2 regions of the Rhodococcus sp. B7740 genome follow, and region 1 is predicted to be linked to the other one. Evidence: riboswitches for the same ligand, from Rfam matches in the RefSeq annotation. Region 1 holds a riboswitch; the other holds the start of a gene.
What was found. Region 1 has a riboswitch for thiamine pyrophosphate ahead of NY08_RS16385 (3-oxoacyl-ACP reductase). Riboswitches for the same ligand answer to the same signal wherever they lie in the genome.
Positions count from the first base shown of each region.

Region 2: it holds a riboswitch for thiamine pyrophosphate, as region 1 does, so the genes downstream of both, NY08_RS00905 (TenA family protein) here and NY08_RS16385 (3-oxoacyl-ACP reductase) in region 1, are expected to answer to the same signal.

Region 1 covers NZ_CP010797.1:3,557,709-3,565,212, reverse strand. Annotated here, with positions in the region: gene NY08_RS16405 (type 1 glutamine amidotransferase) at 1-58, shown strand, start outside; gene NY08_RS16400 (alpha-hydroxy-acid oxidizing protein) at 68-1,246, shown strand; gene NY08_RS16395 (alpha-amylase family glycosyl hydrolase) at 1,246-2,541, shown strand; gene NY08_RS16390 (hypothetical protein) at 2,531-2,845, opposite strand; TPP riboswitch at 2,951-3,043, shown strand; gene NY08_RS16385 (3-oxoacyl-ACP reductase) at 3,092-3,853, shown strand; gene NY08_RS16380 (LLM class flavin-dependent oxidoreductase) at 3,855-5,123, shown strand; gene NY08_RS16375 (TetR/AcrR family transcriptional regulator) at 5,130-5,717, opposite strand; gene NY08_RS16370 (quinone oxidoreductase family protein) at 5,807-6,742, shown strand; gene NY08_RS16365 (alpha/beta fold hydrolase) at 6,718-7,504, opposite strand, start outside.
Region 2 covers NZ_CP010797.1:199,128-206,631, reverse strand. Annotated here, with positions in the region: gene NY08_RS26360 (hypothetical protein) at 1-87, shown strand, start outside; gene NY08_RS00910 (sugar porter family MFS transporter) at 206-1,603, shown strand; TPP riboswitch at 1,667-1,766, shown strand; gene NY08_RS00905 (TenA family protein) at 1,760-2,482, shown strand; gene NY08_RS00900 (ABC transporter substrate-binding protein) at 2,479-3,492, shown strand; gene NY08_RS00895 (ABC transporter permease) at 3,470-4,306, shown strand; gene NY08_RS00890 (ABC transporter ATP-binding protein) at 4,299-5,036, shown strand; gene NY08_RS00885 (LCP family protein) at 5,072-6,349, opposite strand; gene NY08_RS00880 (FMN-dependent NADH-azoreductase) at 6,370-7,026, opposite strand; gene NY08_RS00875 (helix-turn-helix domain-containing protein) at 7,101-7,463, shown strand; gene NY08_RS00870 (hypothetical protein) at 7,479-7,504, opposite strand, start outside.

The DNA.
Region 1 (7,504 bases):
GCGGTGCTCGGCTCTGCTGGACTCGTTTCTCGCCCGAGCCTCGGCGGTGCCCCGGTAGGGTCGAACGATGACCGAGGCCAGGCCCAGCAACTTCAGCGATCACCAACTCGGCATCTACGCCGCCGGGATGTTCGCGCAGCAGACACCGTCGATCACCACCAACCTGGCGCGGCTGGAGGATCAGGCTGCCGAGAAGCTCTCGCCCGAGGCTCTCGGCTACATCGTCGCCAGTGCGGGCAGTGGCTCGACGGCTCGTGCGAACCGGGCGGCGTTCGACAGGTGGGCCATCACGCCGCGGATGCTTCGGAGCTCAGCGGCCCGCAACCACGCGTGCACCGTGCTCGGCACCGACATGCCCGCTCCGTTGCTGATCGCACCGGTTGGGATCCAGACCCTCGCCCACCCCGACGGCGAGCTCGCCACCGTCCGCGCAGCTGCGGAACTCGGTGTGCCGTACATACATTCGACGCAGGCATCGCATTCGTTCGAGCAGGTCGCCGAGGCGGGTGGCGACGCTCCCCGCTGGTACCAGCTGTACTGGCCGACGGACGAATCGGTGCTGCTGAGCTTCCTGCAGCGCGCGAAGGACACCGGGTTCACCACACTGGTGCTGACGCTCGACACGACGTTGCTGGGCTGGCGGCCCGCCGATCTGGACCGCGGCTACCTTCCGTTCCTGGCCAACCTCGGCATCGAGAACTACCTGACCGATCCGGCGTTCCAGGCCGGCCTGGGGCAGCCGGTCGAGGAGAATCCTGTTGCAGCGGCAATGCATTGGGCGCAGATGTTCCCCAACCCCGGTCTCTCGTGGAAGAACCTGACGTTCCTGCGGGAGCACTGGAGCGGCCCGATCGTGCTCAAGGGGATCTGCACCGTGGGCGACGCCAGGGAGGCGGCCGCACACGGAGTCGACGGCATCGTCGTCTCCAATCACGGTGGTCGTCAGATCGACGGGGCCAGAGCATCTCTCGACGCGTTGCCGTCCATCGTCGACGCCGTGGGCGAGCAACTGACAGTGTTGTTCGACTCGGGCGTGCGCACCGGTGCCGACATGGCCAAAGCGCTGGCGCTCGGGGCCGATGCCGTTCTGCTCGGCCGTCCGTTCCTCTACGGCCTGGCACTCGGTGGGCAGGAGGGCGTGGCGCACGTATTGCGTTGTTTGCTGGCCGAATTCGATCTGGTGACGAGCCTCTCGGGTCACACCGGTGCGGGCGAACTGGGCCGCGACTCGATCATGGAGTCCTGATGGAGTGGACGAAGCACGCCATCTGGTGGCATCTGTACCCGCTCGGATTCACCGGAGCGCCGGTGCACGGCTGGGACGGTGAGTCCCAGTCGGAGCTGCACCGGCTGAACAGAATCGAGAAGTGGCTCGACTACGCACTCGAGCTCGGCGCGTCGGGCATCGCCCTCGGTCCGATCTTCGAGTCCGAGAAGCACGGCTACGACACCGTCGACTACTACCATGTCGACGGCAGGCTCGGCACCGACGAGGACATCGACTCGCTGATCGTCGCTGCGCATTCCCGCGGCCTGAAGATCATGTTCGACGGCGTCTTCAACCATGTGGCACAGAGCTTTCCGAAGTTCCATCAGGCCCTGGCCGAGGGACCGGACTCCGAGGCCGCAGGGTGGTTCCATCTGGATTGGTCCGGCGACGAGCCGACGCATCGCAACTTCGAGGGGCACGACGAGCTGGTTGCGCTGAACCACGAGAGCCCGCATGTGCAGCAGTACGTCGTGGATGTGCTCTCGCACTGGCTCGAACGCGGTGTCGACGCCTGGCGGCTCGACGCGGCCTATGCGGTGTCGCCGCGCTTCTGGGCGGCGGTACTGCCGAAGGTTCGCGAAAAGCATTCGGAGGCATACTTTCTGGGCGAGGTGATTCACGGTGACTACGACCGAATCGTCTCGGCGTCCACGCTGGATTCGGTCACCCAGTACGAGCTGTGGAAGGCGATCTGGAGCGGTCTGAGCGAGAGGAACTTCTTCGAGCTCTCGCACGCACTGGAGCGTCACAACGGGTGGCTCGACGCCTTCGTGCCCGCCACGTTCGTCGGAAATCACGACGTCAATCGCATCGCCAGCGTCATCGAGGACGAGCGACATCTGGTGCACGCGTTGGTGGTTCTGTTCACCGTGGGCGGTATGCCCATGGTCTACTACGGCGACGAGCAGGCCTTCCGCGGCATCAAGGAGGATCGCGTAGGCGGCGACGACGACGTGCGTCCGGAGTACCCCGAATCCCCGGACGATCTGGCCCCGTACGGCTGGCCCGTGTTCCGAATTCACCAGGAGCTGATCGGGTTACGACGCCGAAGCCCGTGGTTGTACTCCGCCCGCACCGAAACTCTCGAGCTCACCAACACTGCACTCGTTTACCGAGCTTCTGCGGACGGCGAGTCGATCACCGTGGCACTGAATGTCGGCGACGACGCGATCGACTATGCGGTCGAGGGCAGGGAGGTGCTGGCCGGGGAAGCGGGCCTGAACGACGGGCGGGTGAACGTTCCGCCGCACGGCTGGGCGGTCATCGGTTGAGGGCCCTGGCCGCTTTCGCGCGATCGAAGAACGCCAGCAGATGCGGCAGCTGTTCGTCGGTGACAGTGAACTTCATTCGGTCGCCCGAGTAGCCGATGCTGCCGTCGGATGTTCGCAGACCGAGGACGATCTTGGTGCCGTCCCGGGTCGGCTTCGCGTCCACGCCGAGCTGATCCACATGCCACCGACAGCGCCCGCCCGATGCGATCCTCACGGCGGCGTCGAACACCTCGACGGTGCGGTGGTCGAGAACGAAGATGACGTTCTCGTCGAGGCGATACTCCAGGTAGACGCGTTCGGCCATGGCGGCACAGTAACTTGTCATCGTCGTATTCGGGTATCTATCAACTGAGCTAGAGAGCCGTATCGAAGGCAATGCACCGTCCTGCCGAGACCGGTGGGTACAGTCGAGCGCGACACGGGGTGCCCCCAGGGGCTGAGAACACACCCGTCGAACCTGATCTGGTTAGGACCAGCGAAGGGAATGTCGTGACGTTCGGTATTCCTGTCCCCTCGTGACGGTCCCGACCTCGAACGAGAGGCGAGGCGCATGAAATTCGACGAGCAGACAGTGTTGATAACCGGCGGTGGACGCGGACTGGGAGCAGCGATCGCCGCGGCGTTCGCCGGTCAGGGTGCACGTGTGGTGATCGATTACCGCAACAGCAAAGATGCTGCCGAGGCGCTGGCAGCTCGTCTCGGCGAGAACGCGATCGCAGTGCAGGGTGACGTCACCGACGAGTCGGACGTCGCCGCGCTGTTCGGCACTGCACGTGAGCACTTCGGCACCCCGATCACCACCGTCGTCAACAATGCTCTGGCCGATTTCTCCTTCGACGGCGATGCCCGCCCCAAGGCCGACACCATCACCTGGGAGCGTTTCGACGCGCAACTGCGCGGCAGCGTCCGCGCGGCGTTGCTCACCACCCAGGCTGCGCTGCCGGGTATGCGCGAGGCCGGGTTCGGCCGAATCGTCAACGTGGGCACCAACTTGTTCCAGAATCCCGTGGTGCCGTACCACGACTACACGGCGTCCAAGGCGGCGCTGCTCTCGCTGACGCGAACGTTGTCCGCGGACCTGGGCGCGGACAACATCACCGTCAATATGGTCTCGGGTGGACTGCTGCGCACCACCGACGCCAGCGCGGCCACTCCGGCCGAGGTGTTCGACTTCATCGCTGCGTCGACTCCGCTGCAACGCGTCACCACCCCCGAGGAATTCGCCGACGCACTGCTGTTCTTCGCCTCGCCGTGGGCGCGGTCGGTCACCGGTCAGAACCTCGTCGTCGACGGCGGCCTGGTCAAGGACTGACATGCACCTCAACGCTTTTCTTTACGGTTGCGGGCACCACAGTGCGGCGTGGCGGCACCCCGATTCGCGGGTGGAGGACCTGGGCGACATCTCGTACTACGAGGAACTCGCGCAGCTCGCCGAACGGGGAAAGTTCGACGCCGTGTTCTTCGCCGACGGACATTCGGTTCGCGATCCTGCCGGGGCCGGTACCTGGTTGCTCGAGCCGATCACCGCGCTGTCGGCCATGGCCAGGGCCACCACGCGCATCGGGCTCGTCACCACGGTGTCGTCGACGTTCTACACCCCGTTCCATGCTGCACGCATGCTGGCGTCGCTCGATCACATCAGCGGCGGCCGGGCCGGTTGGAACGTGGTCACCTCCATGTTCGACGCCGAGGCCCGCAATCACGGAATGGACGTCATTCCGGCTCGTGAGGAGCGCTACGCGCGCGCCGAGGAATTCGTCGACACGGCTCTGGCGCTGTGGGATTCGTGGGATGCCGACGCGTTGACACTCGATCGGAGCGGCAACTACGCCGATCCGGCCAAGGTGCACTCGATCGACCACGACGGCAAGCACTTTCGCGTCGACGGTCCGTTGACGGTACCGCGGTCTCCGCAGGGTCGTCCGGTCCTGTTTCAGGCCGGAGCGTCGGGACCGGGCCGCGAACTGGCGGCCAAGTATGCCGAGGCGATCTACGCCGTCGCCTACGATCTCGTGGCAGCGCAACGCTATTACGAGGACGTGAAGACGCGAATCCGCCATGCGGGTCGCGACAGCGCGACGGTGGGGATCATGCCAGGTCTGGTGACCTATATCGGCTCGACCATGGACGAAGCCCGCCGCAAGAAAGCCGAACTGGATCTGCTGCTCCCCACCGAGCAGTCGTTGGCGATGCTGTCGACATTCACCGGGCAGGACTGCGCTGCTTGGGAACTCGATGCTCCGGTACCGACTCTGCCACCGGCAGCGGAGTTCACCGGACCGCAGGGGCGCTACGAGACCATCCTCCGAATCATCGAGAAGGACGCTCCCACGGTCCGAGAGTTGCTCGGTACCCTCGCGGCGGGTGGTGGACACGCCACGATGATCGGTACACCGGAGTCGGTCGCCGACGAGATGCAGTCGTGGATCGGTCGCGGTGCCGACGGGTTCAACCTGATGTGCCCTCGCTACCCGGACTCGCTCGTCGACTTCGTCGATCAGGTGGTCCCTATATTGCAGCAGCGCAGTCTCTTTCGATCGGAGTACACCGGGTCGACGCTGCGTGGGAATCTGGCTCACTGAGTGGATTCACCGAGCGGCCGGACCGAAGACGCCCCGATCGACGAACGCCACCAGAGCGTCGAGTCCTTGCTCGGGCGAGCCCTGCCACAGCCGGGCGAAGTTCTCCGCCGCACCGCCGATCAGCATCGCGGTGGTGGCCGGGGATGCCGGTAGCTCGACGCCCGCCTTCTCGAAATTCGCGAGGCGGTTCACCCACGGCTCGAACTGGACCTGCGTGAATCGGTGCACTCGCTCGGCGAAGTCCGCATTGACGAGTGCGGCGTCGCGGAGGGCATCGATCACCACACGGTGTCGAGTCATCAACTGCCAGAACACCTCCACGTGTGGCCGCATCGTGGGGCGGTCGCGGGCCGTCGGATCCTGAGTGGCGACGATGATGTCGGCATCCACACCGATTTGCTCGGCCAACGCCAGCAGTAGTTCGTCCTTGCCGGAGTAATGGTTGTAGAACGACCCCGCTGCGCGGCCGGCTTGCCGGGTGATGTCGACGATCTTGGTGTTGAGGTAACCGGACCGGGCGAACACGACGCGGGCGGCGTTCTCCAGCTCGATGCGCGTCTGTTCGGCCTGCTGCGCCCGGCTCGTGGCCGCCATCGTCACACCCTCCCTGTTGACACCTCTGCCGTCACGATACTCACTGAATATTGATTCAGTGAATATCGATTCGCTTCACAGGGGGACGGATGAAAGCCGCAGTTCTGACCGAATTCGGAGTGCCCACGTACGCAGACCATGGCAACCCGGAACCGGCACCCGGCATGGCGGTGGTCGACGTGGCGGCGGCAACTCTCAATGCCGTCGATATCGTCATCGCCGCGGGCACCCACTACCTCAGCCCGCAGTCACTGCCGACCGTGATCGGTATCGAAGGCACGGGCACCACACAGGACGGTCGCCGTGTGTACTTCTGCCCACCGGTCGCGCCCTACGGTTCGATGGCCCAGCAGGCGTTGGTGCCGGCGGCGTCGCTCGTGGAACTACCCGACGGGCTCGACTTCTCGACCGCCGCAACGCTCGGCAACGCCGGACTGGCAGCCCTGATGCCGCTCACCCACGGTGGCCGGATGAAGGACGGGGAGAACGTGGTGATCCTCGGTGGCACCGGGGTCGTCGGACGATTGGCAGTGCAGGCCGCCACGCTGCTCGGGGCCGGATCGATCACGGTCGTCGGACGCGACGAGGGCGCGCTCGACGCCACCCGCGAGCTCGGTGCCACAGCGACGGTCGCCATCGGCGACAAGAGCGTCGACGAACTGTCTTCCGCCATTCGGCACGCATCCTCCGGCGCGGACGTCGTGGTCGACTACACCTGGGGCACAGTCGCTCTGGCCGCACTGCGCGCAGGAAATCGGCTCGTTCGTCTGGTTCAGGTCGGCGACCGAGCCGGTGCGGAGGTCACCCTTCCAGCGCAGCTCCTTCGATCGCTCGGGGCGACCGTCGTCGGGTTCATGCCGCTGCACTACGGTCCCGAGGCCACGGCGCAGGCCTACCGAACCCTGACCGACTGGGCCGTGGCCGGCAAGATCACCGTGGAGTACGAGAACGTCCCGCTGGCCGAGGTGGCGAGCGCGTGGAAGCGAGCCCCACTCACCCGTCACAAACTGATATTGGTCCCCTGACCGGCTCGAGTGTCCAACGAGTCGATGAATTCTCGCGTCAACCTCGCGATGTCGTCGGCATGGGAGATCGGCGACCAGTGTCCGGCCGGAATGTCGTTGCGGGTCAGGTCTTTCACCCACTTGCCGGTGTCGTCGTAGTGATACGGCCGCACGGCGACGTCCTCGGTGTTGACGATGAGGTGGACCGGGATGTCGATGTGTCGGTCGCGTGGATTGCCCAGAATGGGAAGGATGTTCGCGCGGTACAGATTGGTGCCGTTGGTGGCGTCGGACCACAGCGTGGGGTTCTGGGTGACGAGGGAGGGATCGACGCCCGAGAACTCTTCGAGAAACGCGGGCCATCCCTTGGCGAACTGCCGTTTGATCCGCAGCTTGGCGAGGAGGGGGATGTGGAAGGTGACGGTGTACCACGACGCGCGTACCTGGGCGAGCACCTGCTTGATACCGGTGAGAGTGGGTGTGCGCAATCGCGACTGCGACCACTTGCCGAGGTGATCGAGGTTCGGGCCGGAAATGGATGTGTACGAGCGGATTCGGTCCTTCGCACGCGGCTGAGCGGCGGCTTCCCATACCTCCACGGCACCCCAGTCGTGGGCGAGCACGTGCACCGGGGCGCCGGGGCTGACGGCGTCGGCGACAGCGTAGAAATCCGAGGCCAGACGCGCCAGCTTGTAGGCGGACTGCTCGGTGGGAACCGTGCTCTCGCCTGCTCCGCGGGAGTCGTAGCTGATCACCCGGAAGCGGTCCTCCAGCTGGGGGACG
Region 2 (7,504 bases), 2.0 Mb from region 1:
AGCGTCGACGAGAAGACCGGGGTCACGTGCTCCGATCAGGTCGGCCACGGTTTCACCGTCTCGAACGAGGATTTCGACCTTCGCTGACGGTCTCGTTCGCGCGGCAAATTACCAGGCGTAATGTCCGGGGACGGTACGACAATCCCTGCCGTACGGTCTCCCCAGCGGCCGACGCCCGTGCGCGCGGCCGGAAGGTGCATCACACATGAATCAGACCTCGGACCGCCACACAGCGAAGGTCATCGGCGTCAGCATCGCCGCTGCTGTGGGCGGGTTCCTGTTCGGCTTCGACAGCTCGGTCATCAACGGCGCTGTCGACTCGATCGAAGATCATTTCCTCCTCGGCTCGTTCACCACCGGCTTCGTGGTGGCAATCGCCCTCATCGGGTGCGCAGTGGGTGCCTGGTTCGCCGGCAGCCTCGCAGATCGTTGGGGACGCAAGAAGGTCATGCTGCTGGGCTCGGCCCTGTTCGTCGTTTCCTCGATCGGCTCGGGATTGGCGTTCAGCGTCCCCGACCTGATGCTCTGGCGAGTGCTCGGCGGACTCGGAATCGGCATCGCCTCGGTGATCGCACCGGCGTACATCGCCGAGATCGCTCCCGCCAAATGGCGCGGTTCCTTGGCCTCGCTTCAGCAATTGGCCATCACCATCGGCATTTTCGCTGCTCTGCTGTCCGACGCTCTTCTCGCCGGTGCCGCCGACGGCGCGTCCAACGACCTGTGGTTCGGCATCGAGGCATGGCGCTGGATGTTCCTGGTCGGCGTGATTCCCGCTCTCGTGTACGGGTTGCTGGCAACCCTGATCCCGGAGTCTCCGCGTTACCTCGTCGGTCAGCATCTCGACGAGGAAGCGGCCCGCGTACTCGCCGAGATCACCGGTGAGCTGCACCCGGACGAGCGCGTCCACGAGATCAGGCTGACGCTGCGCAAGGAGTCACGCTCGTCGTTCGCCGATATTCGCGGGCCGAAGTTCGGCCTGCAACCCATCGTCTGGGTGGGCATCACGATGGCCGTGCTGCAACAGCTGGTCGGCATCAATGCGATCTTCTACTACTCGACGACGCTGTGGCGTTCGGTCGGCTTCTCCGAGGATCAATCGTTCACCACCTCCGTGATCACCGCTGTGATCAACGTGGTCATGACGTTCGTGGCGATCCTGTTCGTGGACCGAATCGGTAGGCGCAAACTGCTGATGGGGGGTTCGATCGGCATGTTCGTCGGGCTCGTCATGGCGTCGGTGGCATTCTCGCAGGCGACCGGCAGCGGCGACGACGTCACGTTGCCCGCTCCGTGGGGTGCGATCGCGTTGGTCGGGGCCAATCTGTTCGTCATCTTCTTCGCCTCCACATGGGGACCGATCATGTGGGTCATGCTCGGTGAGATGTTCCCCAACCGCATGCGTGCCATGGCGCTCGGCATCGGCACCGCAGCCAACTGGATGGCCAACTTCGCTGTCACGCTTGCCTTCCCGCCGCTGACGTCGTCCGTGGGGCTGTGGGCGATCTACGCAGGATTCGCTCTGTTCGCCGCGCTCTCGTTCTTCTTCGTCAAGGCCAAGATCAGGGAGACCAAGGGCATGGAACTCGAGGACATGCTGGGCTGACGCCGGACCGCAGATGCAGGGGCGGCACCAGCGCCACCGGGTGAGCGGTGTTACTGTCGCTTTCGTTCTGACACGGGGTGTGTCCGCCGATGCGGATGCTGAGATCAAACCCGCCGAACCTGATGCAGGTAATGCTGACGAAGGGATGTCAAGGCGATGACGCCTGTTGTATCTGCGGACCCGGTCCGCTTCACCGATCTACTGTGGGATGCGTCCGAGAACATCCGACGCGCGATCGACGACCTCGAGTTTCTCCGGCTTCTCGGAGCCGGAACACTTCCGCTCGATGCGTTCCGTCGGTATCTCGAGCAGGATTCGCTCTATCTCGGTGGGTACGTCAAGTCGCTGTCACTACTGGCAGCACACGCACCGAACCCGATCGCCGGAGCGTTCTGGGCGAGCGCCGCCGCCAGCGCGATGGACGAGGCCGCCTCGCACGAAGAGATGCTGACCGGTGGAGCGCTGCCCGCGTCGACCTGCACACCCCAGGCTTCACCGGCATGCCTCGGTTACACCTCCTACCTCACCGCGATTGCGGCAACCGAACCGTATCCTGTTGCAGCAGCGGCTGTTCTGCCGTGCTTCTGGATCTACGCCGACGTGGGCCGCTCACTCGCCGGTGCCGCGAGAGCGGTTCTCGATCGCGATCCCGACCACCCGTACGCGCGGTGGGTAGCCGCGTACGACGCACCCGAATTCCATGCGATCGTCGACGCCGCAAGGACATTCGTGGACGACGCGGCGGCTGCCGCGACTCCGGTACAGCGAGAGCAGATGATCGACGCCTTCGTCGTGGCATCGAGGTACGAATTGATGTTCTGGGACAGCGCTTTGCATCCCACTCCGTGGCCGCTGGGCCAGAGTGCGGTGCACGCATGAGAACCGCTCGGATCCTCGCCGCGTTGGCGGCGGCCGTCGTTGCCACGACCGGACTGGTGGGCTGCTCGCAGTCGACGGACTCCGACACCATTCGATTCGCGTTGGACTGGACGCCGAACACCAACCACACCGGTCTCTACGTGGCCATACAGGAAGGCTACTTCGCCGACGCCGGCCTGGACGTGGAGATTCTGCCGTACAACAGCACCGCAGCGGACACTCTCGTCGATGCCGGAAACGCCGAATTCGGTATCAGTACACAGAGTTCCGGTGTGTTCGCCACCTCGGCGGGCGCGCAGATCGTCTCGGTCCTCGCGCCGCTCCAACATTGGGCGACCGGCATCGGAGTCCGCGCAGATCGAGACGACATACCGAGCCCGAAGGCACTCGACGGCAAGGTCTACGCCGGCTTCGGCGAATCCGGTGAGCAAGCCGGACTCCAGCAGGTCATCGAGAACGACGGTGGCACAGGCGAATACGAGACCGTCGTCCTGGGAACCTCGGCGTACGAGGCGGTGTATTCGGGGACCGCGGACTTCACCGTCTCCTATTTCGCGTGGGAAGGCATCGAAGCCGAGCACAGCGGAACCCCGATGAAGTACTTCGACTACACCGACTACGGCTTTCCCGACGCCTACGCCATCACGATCAGCGGCAACGAGCCCTGGCTCGCAGCCCACCCGGACCAGGCCGAGAAGTTCGTCCAGGCTCTTCAGCGCGGCTACCAACTCGCCGCCGACGATCCGGACAAGGCCGCACAGGATCTGATCGACGCCAATCCGGGAACGTTCACCGACGAATCGCTGGTCTTCGAGAGCCAGAAGATGCTCGCGGCGAAGTACATGAAGGACTCGTCCGGCGAAGTAGGACGACAGAGTATCGACAAGTGGACGGCGTACTCCAAGTTCCTGTACGACAGTGGCGTGCTGGCCGATCAGAACGGCGCGCCTCTGACCGCGGAGCCGGATTGGTCGACCTACTTCACCAATGACTACCTCGGCGATCGATGAGACGGTGGCCGCTGATCGAGGTTCCTTCTCGCTCAGCGGTATCCGAGCCTCGCTGCGTTGGGCGTGGCCGGCGCTGACCGTCGTCGTTCTGATCATCGCCGCCTGGCAGATCTACGTCGAGATCAGTGGCATCCGCCCGCAGGTGCTGCCGTCCCCCGGTCGCGTGGTGGTCCAGGGTTGGGCGCAACGCGATGCGATCGCCGAGAACGCAGCGGCAACCCTGCAGGTGACCCTCGTCGGGTTCGCGGTCTCCTTGTCCCTGGCCTGGTTGCTGGCCATCGCGGTGGACTTCTCGCCGTGGCTGCGTCGCGCGTTCGTTCCCCTCTTCGTCGTATCGCAGACGCTTCCGATCATCGCGATCGCGCCACTGTTGATCATCTGGTTCGGCTTCGGGCTGCTTCCGAAGATCCTGGTGATCGCCTTGGCGACGTTCTTCCCGATGGCCATCGGACTCATCGAGGGTTTCGCGGCGGCCGATCGAGACGCGCGATCGCTGCTGGCCAGCATGGGTGCCTCGCGCTGGCAACATTTTCGATACGTGCGGCTACCGTCGGCGCTACCCCGGTTCTTCACCTCCCTGCGCATCGGAATCACCTACGCCGTGGTCGGCGCGATCTTTGCCGAATATGCCGGGGCCAGTGCCGGGCTCGGCATCTACATGAGTCAACAGAAGAACTCGTTTCGTACCGATCTGGTTCTCGCCGCGGTTGCCGTGACGGCCGTGATCAGCGTGGTCCTGTTCGTCTCCACCTTCCTGGTGGAGCGGTTCGTTGCGCCTTGGGCGCGCCACGGGTCGGTTGGTCTTCATGTCTGACCCCGACACCTGCATCGACGTTCGCGATCTCACCAAATCATTCGGCGACAAGCCCGTACTCGACGGTGTGTCGTTCAGTGCTGGCCCCGGCGAGTTCCTGTCGATCATCGGCCCGAGCGGTTCCGGTAAGAGCACGGTGTTCAACATGCTGGCCGGACTCGACAAGCCCGACTCCGGCTCGGTTCGAGTACCGCCGTGCGCCTACATGCCGCAGAAGGATCTCCTGTTTCCGTGGCGTTCGGTGCTGGACAACACCACCCTCGGGCTCGAAGTGCAGGGCGTTGCCAAGAAGGAGGCGCGGGCGCGGGCACGCGAGCTGTTCCCGGTGTTCGGCTTGGACGGGTACGAGTCGGCCAGACCATCCGAACTCTCCGGCGGCATGCGCCAGCGGGCGGCGCTGCTGCGCACGGTGGTGCAGGGACGATCGGTACTACTGCTCGACGAACCCTTCGGGGCACTGGACTCGTTGACTCGAAGCGATATGCAGGCCTGGTTGCAGCAGGTCTGGTCGGAGTTTCGGTGGACGGTCCTGATGATCACGCACGACATCCGCGAAGCGGTCTATCTCTCCGATCGCGTGATCGTCCTCTCCCCCAGACCGGCACACGTTCGACGGCAGATCGAGGTGGCGCTGCCCCGTCCACGCGGGCTCGAGATCGTCACGACGCCGCAGTTCGCGGCGGTCGAGAAGCAGTTGATGGACGTTCTGCTCAGCGCGCCGACGCCCTGACCGATACCCGCTGGCGAGTTCGGTCGACGCAGGGCTCAGTCGACGCAGGGTATGCCGCCGTCGCTGTGCACACCCTCGTCGGGGGCTGCCGCCGGATCCAGGGACGGATCCTGTGCGGCGACCTCGAGCGGGGGCGGCGTCGTTGCGGGATCAGCTGCCGCGGTGGTCGGCGGTGCCTGCACAGGTACGTCGCCGATCAGCCGGGCTGCCTCGGCCCGGACGGCGTCGACGTCGACGAGATTGACGTCCTGCCCGTCGATCGTGTCGTAGCCGGTGATCGGGAGCGTGTAGAAATCGATGTCTCCCTGCATTACTGCACCGGCTCCGCCTGCGAGCTTGACCGGATCCAAGGACGCGTCGATCACGACGTCGTTCTTGGTACCCGCGACGAGCGCCCGGAGTTCGCCGATGTTCGCCATGACACCGGAGGTGCTGAGCTTGGCCATCACTCCTGCCACGAAGGCCTGCTGTCGTTTGGTTCGATCGAGATCACCGTTGTCGAGGCCGTGGCGTTGCCGGACGAAGGACAGCGCCTGCGAAGCGCTCAGTTCCTGCGCGCCCGCGGCGAAGTCCGCCCCCGAATAGTTGTCGTGTACAGGATTGTTCAGGCACACCTGAATCGGCCCGACGGCTGTCGCGACGTCGTAGAAGCCCAGCAGGTTCACCTCGGCGAAATGATCGATCGGCACGTCGAGCAGGTCACGAACCGCGGTCAACGTCGATCGCCGACCCGCGTCGCGTGCTCGACGCTCACGTTCGGCCGAATCGGTGACGCCCTCGTCGAGCAACTGTGTATCGGCGTCGGCTTTGGCAAGTCCGTACGCCTCCTTGATCTTCCGCTTGCCGTATCCGGGAACGTCGACGTAGTCGTCGCGAGGTATCGACAGCGCAGTCGCCCTCCCTCCGTCGGCCGGAAGGTGCACCAGCAGCAGTGTGTTGGTGTTGTAACCGCCGACGTCGCTGTCGCCCGCATGCAGCGCATCGGTGACGAACTCGGCAGGCAGGTCGTTGCCGTCCATGTCCTTGCGGCTGTCGAGACCGATCAACAGAATGTTGGTGTCCTCGCCGTTGCCGCCGGGATCGTTGTTCGCGATGCCGTCGAGCGCGTCCGAGGTGGTCAGCCCCGTGGTGGCTTCGCGGTACACCGCGAACCCGATTCCACTCACCGCGATCGAGGCAACTGCCGCAGTGGCGACGACAATTCGGCCGATTCGGAGTGCGAGACCGCGGTTGCGCGACGGCGTCCTGATGCGATGGCGCCCTGATCCACGTTCACCGCGGGTGGTGTCGTTACCTGGGCCGTTCGAGAGCACCTCGCCAGGCTACTCGGCGCTCACCTGGTGGTTGCTCCACCCAATCGCAACGCAAGATCGTCGACGGCGGAGAACGCCGCCTCGAGATTGGCTCGTGCCTGCGGAATCTGCGGTGCGAGCGCCGGCACCCGCTCGGCGAGCGTCAAGTCGACCGGGACGAAGTGGACGTCCATCCCCAGCGCAACTCCGAGCACCTGTCGCAGTTGCGCGGTCGTGTGGTCGGAGGATGCGTTGTCGGTACCGGGGGTGTAGTCGTTTCCCCGACTGGTCACCACGACCACGGGCTTGCCGACGAGAGGTGCCGTGTCACTGTCGAACGGAACAGTGACACCCGGAACGTGTACGTAGTCGATCCATGCCTTCAGGGTCGACGGGATCGACCAGTTGTACATCGGCGCGCCGATCAGCACCGCGTCGGCCGAGATCAGTTCCTCGATCAGTTCGACCTGCAACGCCTCGGCGGACGGCTCCACGATTTCGTCGGCGGTTCGCAGGCGAGGTGCCCAGTGCAGCGCCGAGGTGGGTAGGTGGGGCAACGGACTCGAATGCAGGTCTCGATGGATCACCGAGTGGTCGGTGCCGATGCCATGCCAGGCGTCCGAGAAGCGGGCCGTCACCCGACGGCTTATCGAACGATCCGGGTCGGCGGACGAATCGAGGTGCAACAACTGTGGCACTGGAACACTCCTCACATGCTGGGTGCTCCGAGCCTATGCGTACCGACGCCTGCGCCCACTCCTATCCTGGACGAATGGACTTCCGATTCGTCATGCCTGCTCTCGAGTCGCGATCGGCCAACTCGTTGGCGGCAGTCGTTCACGAGCGAAACGGAGCGGACGTCGACCTCAGAATCGGCGGTTCGGAGGTTCGACTCGACGACGCATCACGCAGTGCGGTCTTGGAACTTCTGACCCAACTCTCGACCGGCCGGGCGGTGGCCATCGGAACCGTGGACGAGTTGCTGACCACTTCGCAAGCTGCCGAGGTCCTCGGTGTCTCCGACACTTACGTCAGACGGTTGGCCGACGCGGGCGACCTATCGATCGAAATGCGCGGCACGCACCGACGATTCAGGCTCGAAGACCTTCTGCGACAGCGTGATCGATTCCGGTGAGGGTACGCGTTGCCGTCACCCTGCCTCGCGTTCGATGTGCT